DNA from 3 places in the Bradyrhizobium sp. BLXBL-03 genome. Region 1 is predicted to be linked to each of the others. Evidence: predicted binding sites of a transcription regulator. Region 1 holds the regulator's gene; each other region holds the start of a gene.

Evidence for each region. The regulator LexA, encoded in region 1, represses DNA repair genes until DNA is damaged. The targets are predictions, from matches to a motif close to TGTTCNNNNTGTGTTCNG.
Region 2: the regulator LexA is predicted to act here: its motif matches at 2,000-2,017, upstream of ACNJX9_RS00850 (YifB family Mg chelatase-like AAA ATPase).
Region 3: the regulator LexA is predicted to act here: its motif matches at 1,169-1,186, upstream of ACNJX9_RS29610 (DUF3072 domain-containing protein).

What each region holds. Positions count from the first base shown of each region.
Region 1 covers NZ_CP182470.1:4,217,351-4,221,565, forward strand. Annotated here, with positions in the region: gene ACNJX9_RS20295 (ComEC/Rec2 family competence protein) at 1-969, shown strand, start outside; gene ACNJX9_RS20300 (hypothetical protein) at 1,059-1,493, opposite strand; gene ACNJX9_RS20305 (hypothetical protein) at 1,686-1,889, opposite strand; gene lexA (transcriptional repressor LexA) at 2,075-2,776, opposite strand; gene ACNJX9_RS20315 (molybdopterin molybdotransferase MoeA) at 2,952-4,163, opposite strand.
Region 2 covers NZ_CP182470.1:180,433-184,647, forward strand. Annotated here, with positions in the region: gene ACNJX9_RS00835 (AAA family ATPase) at 1-710, shown strand, start outside; gene ACNJX9_RS00840 (tetratricopeptide repeat protein) at 732-1,508, opposite strand; gene ACNJX9_RS00845 (PilZ domain-containing protein) at 1,592-1,837, opposite strand; gene ACNJX9_RS00850 (YifB family Mg chelatase-like AAA ATPase) at 2,065-3,603, shown strand; gene ACNJX9_RS00855 (hypothetical protein) at 3,701-4,171, shown strand.
Region 3 covers NZ_CP182470.1:6,183,867-6,188,081, forward strand. Annotated here, with positions in the region: gene ACNJX9_RS29590 (type 1 glutamine amidotransferase domain-containing protein) at 1-340, opposite strand, end outside; gene ACNJX9_RS29595 (hypothetical protein) at 428-628, opposite strand; gene ACNJX9_RS29600 (hypothetical protein) at 664-873, opposite strand; gene ACNJX9_RS29605 (hypothetical protein) at 898-1,107, opposite strand; gene ACNJX9_RS29610 (DUF3072 domain-containing protein) at 1,222-1,452, shown strand; gene ACNJX9_RS29615 (DUF6496 domain-containing protein) at 1,529-1,810, shown strand; gene ACNJX9_RS29620 (hypothetical protein) at 1,822-2,184, opposite strand; gene ACNJX9_RS29625 (Do family serine endopeptidase) at 2,459-4,006, opposite strand.

The DNA of each region.
Region 1 (4,215 bases):
ATCGCGCTGTGGGGAGGCCGCGAGATCGCGATGCTGTTCATGGCCTCGATGATCGCGGGACTTGCGACCACGCCTTACGCCGCCTTCCATTTCCACCGTGTGACGCCTTATGGCGTGCTCGCCAATCTCGGCGCGATGCCGGTGGTCTCGGCGCTGGTGATGCCGGCCGGGCTGCTCGGATTGCTCGCGGCTCCGTTCGGGCTGGACGGCGTGTTCTGGTGGCTGATGGGGATCGGCATCGACTGGATGATCTTGGTCACGCGCTGGGTGGCGGCATTGCCCGGCGCGGTCGGCCACGTCGGCGCCTTCGGCACGGCGCCGCTGATCGCTGCCAGCCTCGGCCTGATCCTGATGGGTCTTTTGCGCACGCCGCTGCGCTGGTCGGGAGCATTCGTGCTGGTGGCAGCTTCCGTCTGGGGTCTTTCTATCAGGCAACCCGATATTCTGATTGCCGGTGACGGTCAGAACGTCGCGGTGCGCGCCAGGGACGGGCAGCTGCACCTGATCAGGGCGAAGAAGGACAATTTCCTGCTGAAGGAGTGGCTTGCAGCGGACGCTGATCCGCGCGATGCGGCGAGCACCTCGCTCGGCGACGGCGTGTCGTGCGACGATGCCGGCTGCGTGACGCCGCTTGCCGACGGCCGCATGGTCGCGCTGGCGCTCCGCATCGACGCGCTGGCTGATGATTGCGGTCGCGCGGCCCTGGTGGTGACGGCAAAGCCTGCGCCGCCGGATTGCACCGGGATGGTGATCGATCGGCCGCGTCTGGCGAGCCAGGGCGCGCTGGCGCTGACACGTCGCGCCGATGGCTTTGCCATTGCGGAGGCGAGGGCGAGAGGCGCAAACCGCCCCTGGTCGCCGGCGGCGGCCGGCGATGGAGATTTCGAAGGGACCGTCATGCCGCGGTCCGCAACTCCGCGCGCCAAGGACGCAACACCGTCCGAGGCCGACCTTCAGGCCGAGGATTGAGGCATGATCGGGAAAAGCGCGGAGCGGTTCTCCGGCGCGACAAACGCGAAAACGCGTTTGCGCGGAGATCATGCCCAAATTAGGCCGGTTCAACCGATCGGCAGGCCGGGAGGTATCGGCTGTCTGTCGGCGACAACTTGCGGCTTGTGCTCGCGCTCGCCGAGCGGCTGGGTCACCGGCAGTTGCAGCACGGTTGCGCGCTGGCCTTCGACGAGCTGGGTCACCAGCACGTATTTGCCATCGGGGAATTCGATCGCGTCGTGATGACGATCGGGAATGTGCGGATCGACCTTGCCGAACTTGCCGACGCGCGAATTGATGGTGCGCGTCCAGATCCACCTGTTGTCGTAGCGGACGTTGTCGGCGAAGGCGAGCTCCGTTCCCGGCAGCAGGCAGACCGCGACCGACATGTCGGCTTCGGAGGCGAAGCCGCGCGTCGAGGTGCCGCGGAAGGTTGTCGTGACGATCGTCTCGCCGACTTCTGCGGGACGCGTCGCGACGGCATGCAAGCTATAGTCACACATCGGGTGCTCCTCATCAGCGATAGAGCACCCGCGCCTCTTCTGAGGCGCAGGCCTCTATCAGAGTGGAAGCCTGCGATCATATGCCATGTTGGGGGCAAATCTGCGGCTTGAGTCTGCAGGCTGCCATCACAATTTCTTTTTCAGATGTCCGAGGAACAAAGACTGCTTCCGTGCATTCCGAGAGCTTCTTCGCTAGCGCCCAGCCGGTGCCGACCAACCCGAATAAGGCCAGGCCGGCTGCGCCCGTTGCCCGACGGAGTTGCGGGCATTGCGGAATTGTTCGCTCATTGCCTGTGGCGCCCTGCGAACGTGATGCTGCGGCTGCGCAGCGAAGGTTTGCGACGCTGATATTGCGATCAGCGCGATCGCGACGGTGCTCAGAATGATCTTGTGCATGGCGGTCTCCTCGGTCTCGCAAGGCCTGCGAAGCGATGCGTGCTTCGTCATGGCGTGCCGGGGATGTAGCGCGGGAGAGGTGGCCGGATAATCTGTGCAAAGCCAGAAAAACTAACCAGCCGGAGCGAACAATCGTCCGCTCCAATCTTGAGGGCGTGCTTGCCAGGTGGCGACGTGCGCCGCGTTCAGTATTTCCGGTACAGCCCGATCAGCTTGCCCTGGATCTTGACCCGGTTGGGCGGCAGGATCCGGACCTCGTAGGCGGCGTTTGCCGGCTCGAGCGCGATCGAGGCGCCGCGGCGGCGGAAACGCTTGAGCGTGGCTTCCTCGTCGTCGATCAGGGCCACCACGATATCGCCGGTGTCGCAACTCTCGTTGCGCTGGATCAGCGCCATGTCGCCATCGAGAATGCCGGCATCGACCATGGAATCACCGCGAACTTCGAGAGCGTAATGCTCGCCCGCGCCGAGCATGTCGGGCGGGACGCTGATGGTGTGGCTGCGCGTCTGCAAGGCCTCGATCGGCGTACCGGCCGCGATCCGGCCCATCACGGGAACTGCGACAGGGCGTTCGCCCTCATCGACGGGCGGGCTCGACATCGTGCGCACCTTGCCGAGATTGCCCTCGATGACGCTCGGCGTGAAGCCGCGACGGCTGCCGGCAGCCGCCTGGAGTTCAGGCAGCTTGATCACTTCGATGGCACGGGCCCGGTTGGGCAGGCGGCGGATGAAGCCGCGCTCCTCAAGCGCGGTGATCAGGCGATGGATGCCCGACTTGGAGCGCAGGTCGAGCGCATCCTTCATCTCGTCGAAGGAGGGCGGCACGCCGCTTTCCTTCAATCGCTCGCTGATGAACCGCAGGAGCTCGTATTGTTTGCGCGTTAACATCTCGACCAAAATCCCCCTGACGATGTCGCTCGATTCACAGACGCTGAATTCAGCATTAAGCCGCTACATGCTCGAAACAAATCATGAACGGACACTATATGTTCGATACATGTTCCGCAACTGCTTAATTTACCGTGAACGCGACAAAGTTCGCGGAACGGTTGCGTCGGCGCGCTCACTCCGGCAGTCGCAAGACCTCGCAAGGCGTGCCGGAAGCGGCCTTCGGTGCGAACGGCGCGCGCACGAGAAGTGCCTGTGCCGCAGCGAGATTCGCCAACAGTGAGGAATCCTGGTGGTTGACGGGAAGAGCGATGAGCGTGCCGTCGTCCCGCGTCTCGAGACGCGCACGCAGATAATCCTCGCGCTGGTCATTGGCCCCGAGGTCGCGACCGAGCACGGCGCGTTCGCGGCGATGATGAATCATTGAACGGCCCGACAGCGCGCGAATCAGCGGCACCAGAAACAGGAAGCCGCAGACGTAGGATGACACGGGATTGCCGGGCAGGCCGATGACGCGCATCGGCCCGAGCTGCCCGTTCATCATCGGCTTGCCCGGCCGCATCGCGATCTTCCAGAACGCCATCGAGATACCTTCGTGCCGAAGCGCCTGCTGCACCAGATCGTGGTCACCGACAGACGCTCCGCCGGTCGTGATCAGGATGTCGGCGCCGGATTCGCGGGCGCGGCGGATCCCTGAGGTGGTGGCGGCAAGCGTGTCGGCGGCGACGCCGAGATCGATGGTGTCGGCACCCTCGCTGCGGGCGAGGGCGTGCAGGGCGTAGCCATTGGAATAGACGATCTGGCCGGGGCCGGGTGTCGAGCCCGGCATCACCAGCTCGTCGCCGGTTGCGAGAATCGCGACCTTGGGACGGCGATGAACGCTCAGCTCCGGATGGTTCATGCCCGCGGCGAGCGCAAGGTCCCGATCGGTGAGCCGTACGCCCTTGCGCAGGAGCACGTCGCCCTCGCGGAAGTCGATCCCGGCGGGGCGAATGTGCCGCCCGGTGACGGCGGCTTCCTTGATCGTGATGCGCTTGCCGTCCGAGATGGTGTCCTCCTGGATCACGACCGCATCGGCGCCCGCCGGAACGACGCCGCCGGTGAAGATCCGGACAGCTTCGCCGGCACCGACGGTTCCTGCGAATGGGCGGCCGGCTGCAACCTCGCCGACCACCGTGAGCTGCGCATCAACCTTCGCAGCATCAGCCGCGCGAACGGCATAACCATCCATCGCTGACATCGCCTCGGGCGGCTGCGTCCGCCGCGCCGCGACGTCCCGCGCGAGCACGCGATGGAAGGCCTGATCCAGAGCGATCATTTCCTCAGCCAAAGGCTCCGCACCGGCGAGCACGGCGGCAAGCGCATCGGAAACCGGCATCAGGGCCACGGCGAACTCCCGCAACGAGATCAAGGACTCGGTCGGGCAAGGTTCTAGCCGA
Region 2 (4,215 bases), 4.0 Mb from region 1:
TCGCCTTCGGCACGGCCGGGCTCGACTACAACCAGGATCCGGCGCAGGGCATCGCCAATGCGGTGCTGTCGCCTGACAGACCCGACACGGCGCTGATGGAGCGCCTGCTCGCCAAATGCACCGACCACCTCAGCCTGCTGGCGGCGCCCGCCACGCTCGATCGCGTCTATGATTTCGGCGCGGAAGCGTTCGATGCGATCTTCGACACGCTGCGCATGACCACGCCCTGCATCGTGCTCGACGTGCCGCATCAATGGTCGGCCTGGACCAAGCGCGCCCTCGTCAACGCCGACGACATCGTCATCGTGGCCGAGCCGGATCTCGCCAATTTGCGCAACACCAAGAACATGCTGACGGTGCTGAAAACGGCACGGCCGAACGACCGGCCGCCGCTCTACTGCATCAACCAGGTCGGCATGCACAAGCGGGCCGAGATCGAGGTCAAGGCGTTCGCCAAGACCATGGAAAGCCAGCCGCTTGCGGTGATCCCGTTCGACTCGAAACTGTTCTCGACCGCGGCCAATAACGGCCAGATGATCGCGGAGGTCTCCAAGAGCCACCGCACCACCGAGCTGTTCCAGATCATGGCCAACCGGCTCGCCGGTCGCGGCGAGGTGAAGAAACCGAAGCGCTCGTTGCTCGGACCGCTGCTGAAGAAGCTGAAGGGCAAAACCGGGCGCGGATCCGCGCCGCATCGCAAGGCGTCGTAGGCACCAAGCAATGGCGGCGGATTATTTCTCCGCCCGCTGCTGCTGCTTCTTCGCCAGCAGCTGCCGCAGCGCCGTGATCTTGGCCGCGGCCTGGTCCGGCGGCAGATCGGCCTTCACGAGAATTTCGGCCTCGGTCTCGCGACCCTGCAATCCCAGCACCAGCGCGAGATTGGTACGGATCCGCGCATTGTTCTGATTGCGCTGATAGGCGCGGCCGAGCACCTGTTCGGCCTTCGGCAGATTGTTTTGCAGCATGTAGGACAGGCCGAGATTGGACAGCACGGTCGGCTCCTCCGGCATGATCTTCAGTGCCGCGGCGTAATATTGCTGCGCTTCCTCGTTGCGGCCGAGCTGGTCGAGCGCCGCACCCTGCGCCGACAGGATGCGCCAGTCGGGATCCTCGGGCGAATGCGCGCGGCCCAGCACGTCAAAAGCCTGCTGGAAATTTCCATTGTCGGCGAGCGCACGGCCATAGCCGGCGAGCAGCGCCTTGTTGCTGGGATGGGTGAGCACCGCCTGCTCGAACACGGCGACGGCCTGGGCATGCTGGCCGCTGTCGCGCAGCGCCTTGCCATATTCGAGGACGATGTTTGGATTATCAGGCTTGGCGCGATAGCGCTCGCGCAAGGCGGCCATCTCCGGCTTGCCGTCGGCCGCGGCGACAGGTTCGGACCTGCCGCCGAGCGCACCGGTCACGTCGTCCAGGCCGGTGGTCTGGCAGCCGCCGAGGGCCAGCACCGCGAGTGCGGGAAGCAGGAATCTCGCCGGGGAGGGGGCAAGGGACGAACGCTTGAACATACTCTGATCACCGCCGGCGGACTGATCAGAGATGCTTCACCGATTAACGCTAAAGTCTCGTTAAGGACGCGTCCTTATGTGACCTAGTCGGTAAATTCCGCACCGAACTCGCAGCCGATGCGCCAGCGCAGGCGGCATTGGCGGGAGTAATCCGGCGCGAAGATGATCGTGAATTGCGGCGGCACTTCCAGAAATTCCGCCACCACTTTTACGCCCCCGTCCGAGATATCGGTGATCGTGCAGTCCCGCGGCAGCGAGCCCGCGCCAAAATGAATCTTGGCCAGCCGGCTGCACACCCGACGTTCGCTTCTACGGCGATTTGCAAGCATTTGAATTCTTCACCCGTTAGATCACGGCCCATCCCGCAGCCTCAGGAGTAGCGGACATGTGTTGGGATGTGCTGAGCGCAGCCACTCGCATTCGAGGCGTAGTCGAAGCTTAATGTCCTGATCCCGTTTACCTGAAGTTAGGGGACCGGCGGCCCTCGCCCACGTTCCTGTATTGTTCTTGTCAGGGCGATCGCTGTCTGCTACCCTTGATTGTGCAAGGGGGCAGCATGGTCCAGCGGGTTTCGACAGTCGCCTTTGAGGGCATAGAGGCCCGCGCGGTCGACGTGCAGGTGCAGGTCGCGCCGGGCCTGCCGGCCTTCGCCATCGTCGGCCTGCCTGACAAGGCGGTGTCGGAGGCGCGCGAACGGGTGCGATCGGCGCTGATCGCTTCGGGACTGGCGCTGCCGGCGCGCCGCATCACCGTCAATCTCGCGCCCGCCGACGTCCCGAAGGAAGGCAGCCATTACGACCTGCCGATCGCGCTCGGGCTGATGGCGGCGATCGGCGCGATCCCGCCGGATGCGCTGGCCGGCTTCACCGTGCTCGGCGAGCTCGGCCTCGACGGCTCGATCGCGCCTGTCGCGGGCGTGTTGCCCGCCGCGATCGGCGCCAACACGCGCGAGGAAGGCTTGATCTGCCCCGCCGCCTGCGGCTCGGAGGCGGCGTGGGCGAGCCCTGATATCCAGATCGTCGCCGCACATTCGCTGATTCAGATCGCCAACCATTTCAAGGGCACGCAGGTGCTGTCGCGGCCCGTGCCGAAAGTGCATGAGGCCGCAAGCTCGCTGCTCGATCTGCGCGACATCAAGGGCCAGGAGAGCGCCAAGCGCGCGCTGGAGATCGCAGCCGCCGGCGGCCATCACCTGCTGATGATCGGCGCGCCCGGCGCCGGCAAATCCATGCTGGCCGCGCGCCTGCCCTCGATCCTGCCGCCGCTGTCGCCGAGCGAACTGCTCGAGGTCTCGATGATCGCCTCGGTCGCGGGCGAAATCGAGGGTGGCGCGCTGACGTCGCGGCGGCCGTTCCGCTCGCCACATCATTCCGCCAGCATGGCCGCGCTGACAGGCGGCGGCGCGCGGGCAAAGCCCGGCGAGATCTCGCTGGCGCATCAGGGCGTGCTGTTTCTCGACGAGCTGCCCGAGTTCGATCCACGCGTGCTGGATTCGCTGCGCCAGCCGCTGGAGAACGGCGAGGTCTCGGTGTCGCGCGCCAATCACCGCGTCACCTACCCGGCCCGCTTCATGCTGGTCGCCGCGATGAATCCCTGCCGCTGCGGCAATGCGTTCGAGCCCGGCTATGCCTGCAAGCGCGGCCGCATCGACCGCTGCACCGGCGATTACCAGGCGCGCATCTCCGGCCCGCTGATGGACCGCATCGATCTGCGCATCGAAGTCCCGGCCGTCACCGCAGCCGATCTGATCCTGCCGCCACCGACCGAAGGCTCCGCTGAAGTCGCCGCGCGCGTGGCGGCGGCGCGCGACATTCAGCTCGCGCGTTACGCACAGGCGGGCCTGCCGCGGGTCCGCACCAATGCCGAGGCGCCGGCGTCGGTGCTCGAAGACATTGCCCGGCCCGACGCGCAGGGACAAAAGCTGCTGCGCGATGCCGCCGAAACCATGCGGCTGTCGGCACGCGGCTATCACCGGGTGCTGCGGGTGGCGCGCACGCTCGCCGATCTCGACGGCACTGACAAGATCGGCCGGCTGCATCTGGCCGAAGCGCTGTCCTACCGGGCACTCGCGGAGGATGTGCGCCAGCTCGCCTGATCTTCCCGCGCGTCAACCCGGTGGTAACGAGTTTCCTTTACGCTCTGCAAACCATAGGGCCCACAAGTTCCGGTACGGGCCCGGCGAGTAGAGCGTCATGTTGCGTTTCAAGATCCTGGCCTCGGTGGTTCCCCTGTTGGCGGCGGCAGTGGTCGCCCGTGGCGAGATCGGACCGGTCTTGCAGCCCTGCATCGCCGTCGGCGACACCTCGGTCGAGCTCACATCCCTGTTCTGGACCGCTCGCGTCCATGTCGCCTTCACCGACGACCCGTCGCGCGCCACGGTCCGGGTCCAGCTCACCGACGACGCCGAGGCCGCGGACTTCGCGGTCGTTGATGATGGTCTCGGTTCCGAGACCGATTCCTGCCAGGCCAATCCAGCGAACCGCCTCATCACCATCGCAGCGCAACCCGTCGATGGCGGCCCGGTGATCTATCTTTCCAGCGACGGCCCGGCCGATTACCGCATCTTTGTCCGCTCGAAGACGTTCTCGCCGCGCGAGGCCGCAGCCCTGATCGTCGGTGCTCATGGCGACCACACGCGGCCCCTCCAGGCCGCCTCGCTTTGATGCATTAAGACCTCGTCAACCATGTTTCGAGGCCGCCCCAAGGC
Region 3 (4,215 bases), 2.0 Mb from region 1:
AAGGCGCATGGCAGACGGCAGCGACGACCTTCTTGGCGTTGAAGATCTCCTTGATGAAGGCCAGCGCCTTGGGCTCCACGCGCAGGAGGTCGGGATTGATCTGCCCGCCGGGCAGAACGATTGCGTCGTAGTCGGTGCTGACGGCCTGATCGAGTGTCTTGTCGACCTTCACCGGCCGGCCCCAGTCCTTCATGTCCCAGCCCTTGATCTCCCCTTCCGCGAGCGAGATCACGTGAACCGTCGCGCCGGCTTTCTTCAGGCGGTCGCGCGGCACCTCCAGTTCCGACTGCTCGAAGCCATTGGTGGCGAGAATCGCAATGGTCTTGCCGCTGAGCTCCATGGAACACTCCTTCTGTTTCGGGATGGTCGCAGTCAAATCAGGCGCGGTGCGATCGTTCCTGAAACAGCATTCACATCGGGACGTCCCTCACCGCCACATCGTCGGCGCGCGGGTCAGCGCGTCCCGCCCAGCCCGCTTCAGATCCTGCAATGAGCAGCGGTCCTGGCGTGCGGTCGCCCGCAATCTGATCGCAACGCGCTCGCGCGTCGTCGTGTCCCACGCGGGCACGTCTGCGCAGACTTCATCGAGCACCGCCTGCAGCAAGGCGGCCATTTCGGCATCGGGCATGGACGAACTCCGGCAGGTCGCGTCGCGCGACCGCCTTAGCTGCGTCGGATGTCAGGGATGTTAAGGGAATGGACTACGGAGCTCGTCTTCACGAGTTGATCGAGCTGGGCCCGCTTGCGCGCGATCAGGAGCTGGGCGGCGGCGTCGTCGAGGCCTTCCCGCTGCAATTGCCGGATGGCGGAGCCCAATTCGAGGATCTCGGCGCGCAGTCTCAGAATCCGGTATGTGTCCGGGTCTTCCTCCACGGCCAGCCTCCCTCCACCAACGCCTCAGCGGCGTACCGGCCTGTCCTCGTTCTTCAGCGGACGCAGATGCACCCGGTCGCGGATGTCGGGCAACACCTCGCCGCCGCCCGCGGCCTTCCATTCGCTGATCAGCAGGTTGATCTTCCGGCGCAGCTGGATCTGCGCCTGGGCCCGTTCGCTGCAATCGCGGTCGCGATTGATGAGATCGCGCACGGACGCTTCGACATCCGCCATCTCCAGCCTCAAGACGCTGATTTTACGTCGAATTTCATTAATTCTGTTGTCCATGACTTGTTAGAACAAAATAAGAACATATAGTCAAGCCACGAATACAGGATGGAGAGCGAGATGCAGGTTCAGGGTAAATACGACGCCAAGACTTTTCCGAACGCCAAGGCTCTTCCGGACGCCAAGGCTTTTCTGATGGAGCAGATGACCCGGGCGCAGGGGCAGCGGCTGAAGCGGCTGAGTGAAGAGGCCTACCAGCCCGCGCAATACGATCGCGATCTCTCCTTTGCCGAAGCCGCACGCCGCATCCAGATCCTGGAGGCAGAGATCGAGCTCGCGAATTCTTTCTGAAGAGGTCTGTCGCCGGGCGCTTTTGGAACATTGGGTCAGCACTCCTGTTTTCTTGCAGAGCCATGGGAGAGAGCTGATGGCACGCAAGGCAAAGAAGCGCCGCTATTCACGTAGCTCCGGCAGCGATGTCGAGAGCGAGATGCGGCGCTACAAGAAGGGCACCGCCAAGAGCGGACGCGGCGGTCGCGGCGGACGGGTAAAGAGCCGCAAGCAGGCGATTGCGATCGGCCTGTCGAAAGCGCGCAAGAAAGGCAAGAAGGTGCCGAAGAAGGCGTCGAAGCGAAAGACGTCCAGGAAAAAGACGAGCAAGAAAAAGACGAGCAAGAAGAGCTCGAAGCGCAAATCCTCCAGGCGGTGAGCTGGCCGCCGTCAGATCATGCTGCCGGGCATGAAGCAGCGGATCGAAACGCCGAACACCGTCTTGACCGGCCAGACCATGGTGCGGCCGGCCCGATTTGGCTCGGTGATCACGGCTTCGTCGGGGACCTCGACCCATACTCCATCGAGCCTCACCCTGTAGTGACCATTATGCGAGTCCCAATCGGGATCGGCCACCGCAACGCCGTCGGCATCCGAGCAGCACGGACCAAGATGGCTGCGCAAGCTGTCGAACCAGGGTTTGAGCGGCGAGTCCGTGAAGCGACCGTCATCACGACCCAAGGCGCTTCCGGTCGACAGCAGGAAGGGCGCGACGAGCAGCCCGAGCTTCAGCGAGAGCTTCAATCGATCCATGTCGGCACCGATCAATACGGACATCGGCCGGTTCCACAAATCAGCCGGACGTCCGAAGTTCCACTCCTGCAACTTGCCTCTGCGGCTTCATTGCCGCCGAAGCGCAACAGTATTGGCGAAGTTTGACCAGCGAACGCGGCTTTTTCGGACGAACCCGTCATCATTGCTGCCGTTAACGAGAATGTTATCGGCAGCCTGTGGGTATCTCGAGAGGCGCGCACGAAAAAGGCGGCCCGAAGGGCCGCCTTTTGAATTTGCCGTCAGGCTCGCGAGATCAGGCGAGCGGCACCGCGACGAACCGGGTCGCCTCCGCACTCTTCACCTGCAACAGCACGCTGTTCTTGCCTGATGATTTGGCCTGCGCCAGCTCGGAGCGGACCTCCGCGACGTTGGAAACAGCCTTGCCGCCGACATTGAGGATGACGTCGCCGGTCTGGATGCCACGCTGCGCGGCCGGTCCCTGCGGATCGACTTCGGTGACCACGACGCCCTTCTGCCCGGCCCCCTGGACTTCGCCTGATGGCGCCAGGCTGAGGCCGAGACGCGGCGTGCCGGCGGTCTGCTGGGTCTTGCCGTCATCGGACTGATTGCCTGCCTTGGCCTGCCGCTCGTTCGGCAGCTCGCCGAGGGCGAGCGTCACCGTCTTGCTGTCGCCCTTGTGGACGACGTCGAGCTTCACGGACGTACCCGGCGCCAGGGTGGCGATGGTGCGGGCGAGATCGCGGGAATCCTTGATCGCGGTGCCATTGACCGCGGTGATGACGTCGCCCGCCTCGATGCCGGCCTTTGCCGCCGGGCTGCCATCCTGCGGATTGTCGACGATCGCGCCGCGGGCCGCCTTCAGGCCAAGGCTCTCGGCGATCTCCGCGGTCACCGGCTGCACCTGGACGCCGAGCCAGCCGCGGGTGACGGCGCCCTTGTCCTTGAGCTGCGCGACGACGAGCTTTGCGGTCGAGGCCGGAATGTCGAAGCCGATGCCGACCGATCCGCCCGAGGGCGAGTAGATCGCGGTATTCACGCCAATGACGTTGCCGTTCATGTCGAAGGCCGGCCCGCCGGAATTGCCCTTGTTGATCGGCGCATCGATCTGGATGAAGTCGTCATAGGGGCCGTTGCCGATGTCGCGACCGCTGGCCGAGACGATGCCGGCCGTCACGGTGCCGCCGAGGCCGAACGGATTGCCGACCGCGACCACCCAGTCGCCGATCCGCGGCTTCTGGTCGGAGAATTTCACGAACGGAAAGTCCTTGTTGCCGTCGACCTTGATCAGCGCGAGATCGGTCTTCGGATCGGTGCCGACCACCTTCGCGGTGTAGATCGTGCCGTCGTCCATCGTCACCTGAACGGATTGGGCGTGGTCGACGACATGGTTGTTGGTCACGGCATAGCCGTCGGCCGAGATGAAGAAGCCGGAGCCCTCGCCGGTGACCATCTGGTGCCGCTGGTGGGGCATGCCGTTCATGCCGCCGGGGCCGAGGAAGCCGAACTGCCGCGAGAACTGGTCGAACGGGGACTCTTCGTCCTGATCCATCCGGTTCTGTTGCAGCATCGCGCTCTTGTCGTTGTCCTGGTCGATTTTCACCCGCACCGAGATGACGGCCGGCTTGACCTTGCTGACGAGGTCGCCGAAGCCCTGCGGCGTTGCGGCGCTTTCAGCGGCCTGCGCAGGCGAAATCAGGGAGGACACGCCGAACGGCGTTGAAACGGGAGAAGCCGCCAGCACGGCCACGCCCAGCGCGGCCACGGTGCCAAGCAGCGCGAGCCGGCGCGGCCTCAAAATTGTAGGGGTCCTGGTGGTGTCGGAATTGACGCGATCGATCATGTCGAAATGTCCATGTTGGGTAAGTCGCCTTGCACCCAACATGGACATCGTCACCTTACGGCGTCCCGTCCACGCGATTAATTCTTGGCAAAGAAAGTGCGGCGGGCGGCCGCAGGGCACCATCCTCGTCGAAGATTTGATGCAGCTCAACGCGAGCCCTGCTGGCGGTGAAACACTTCTTCCATCGGATGATGTCCATCGGAGACGCC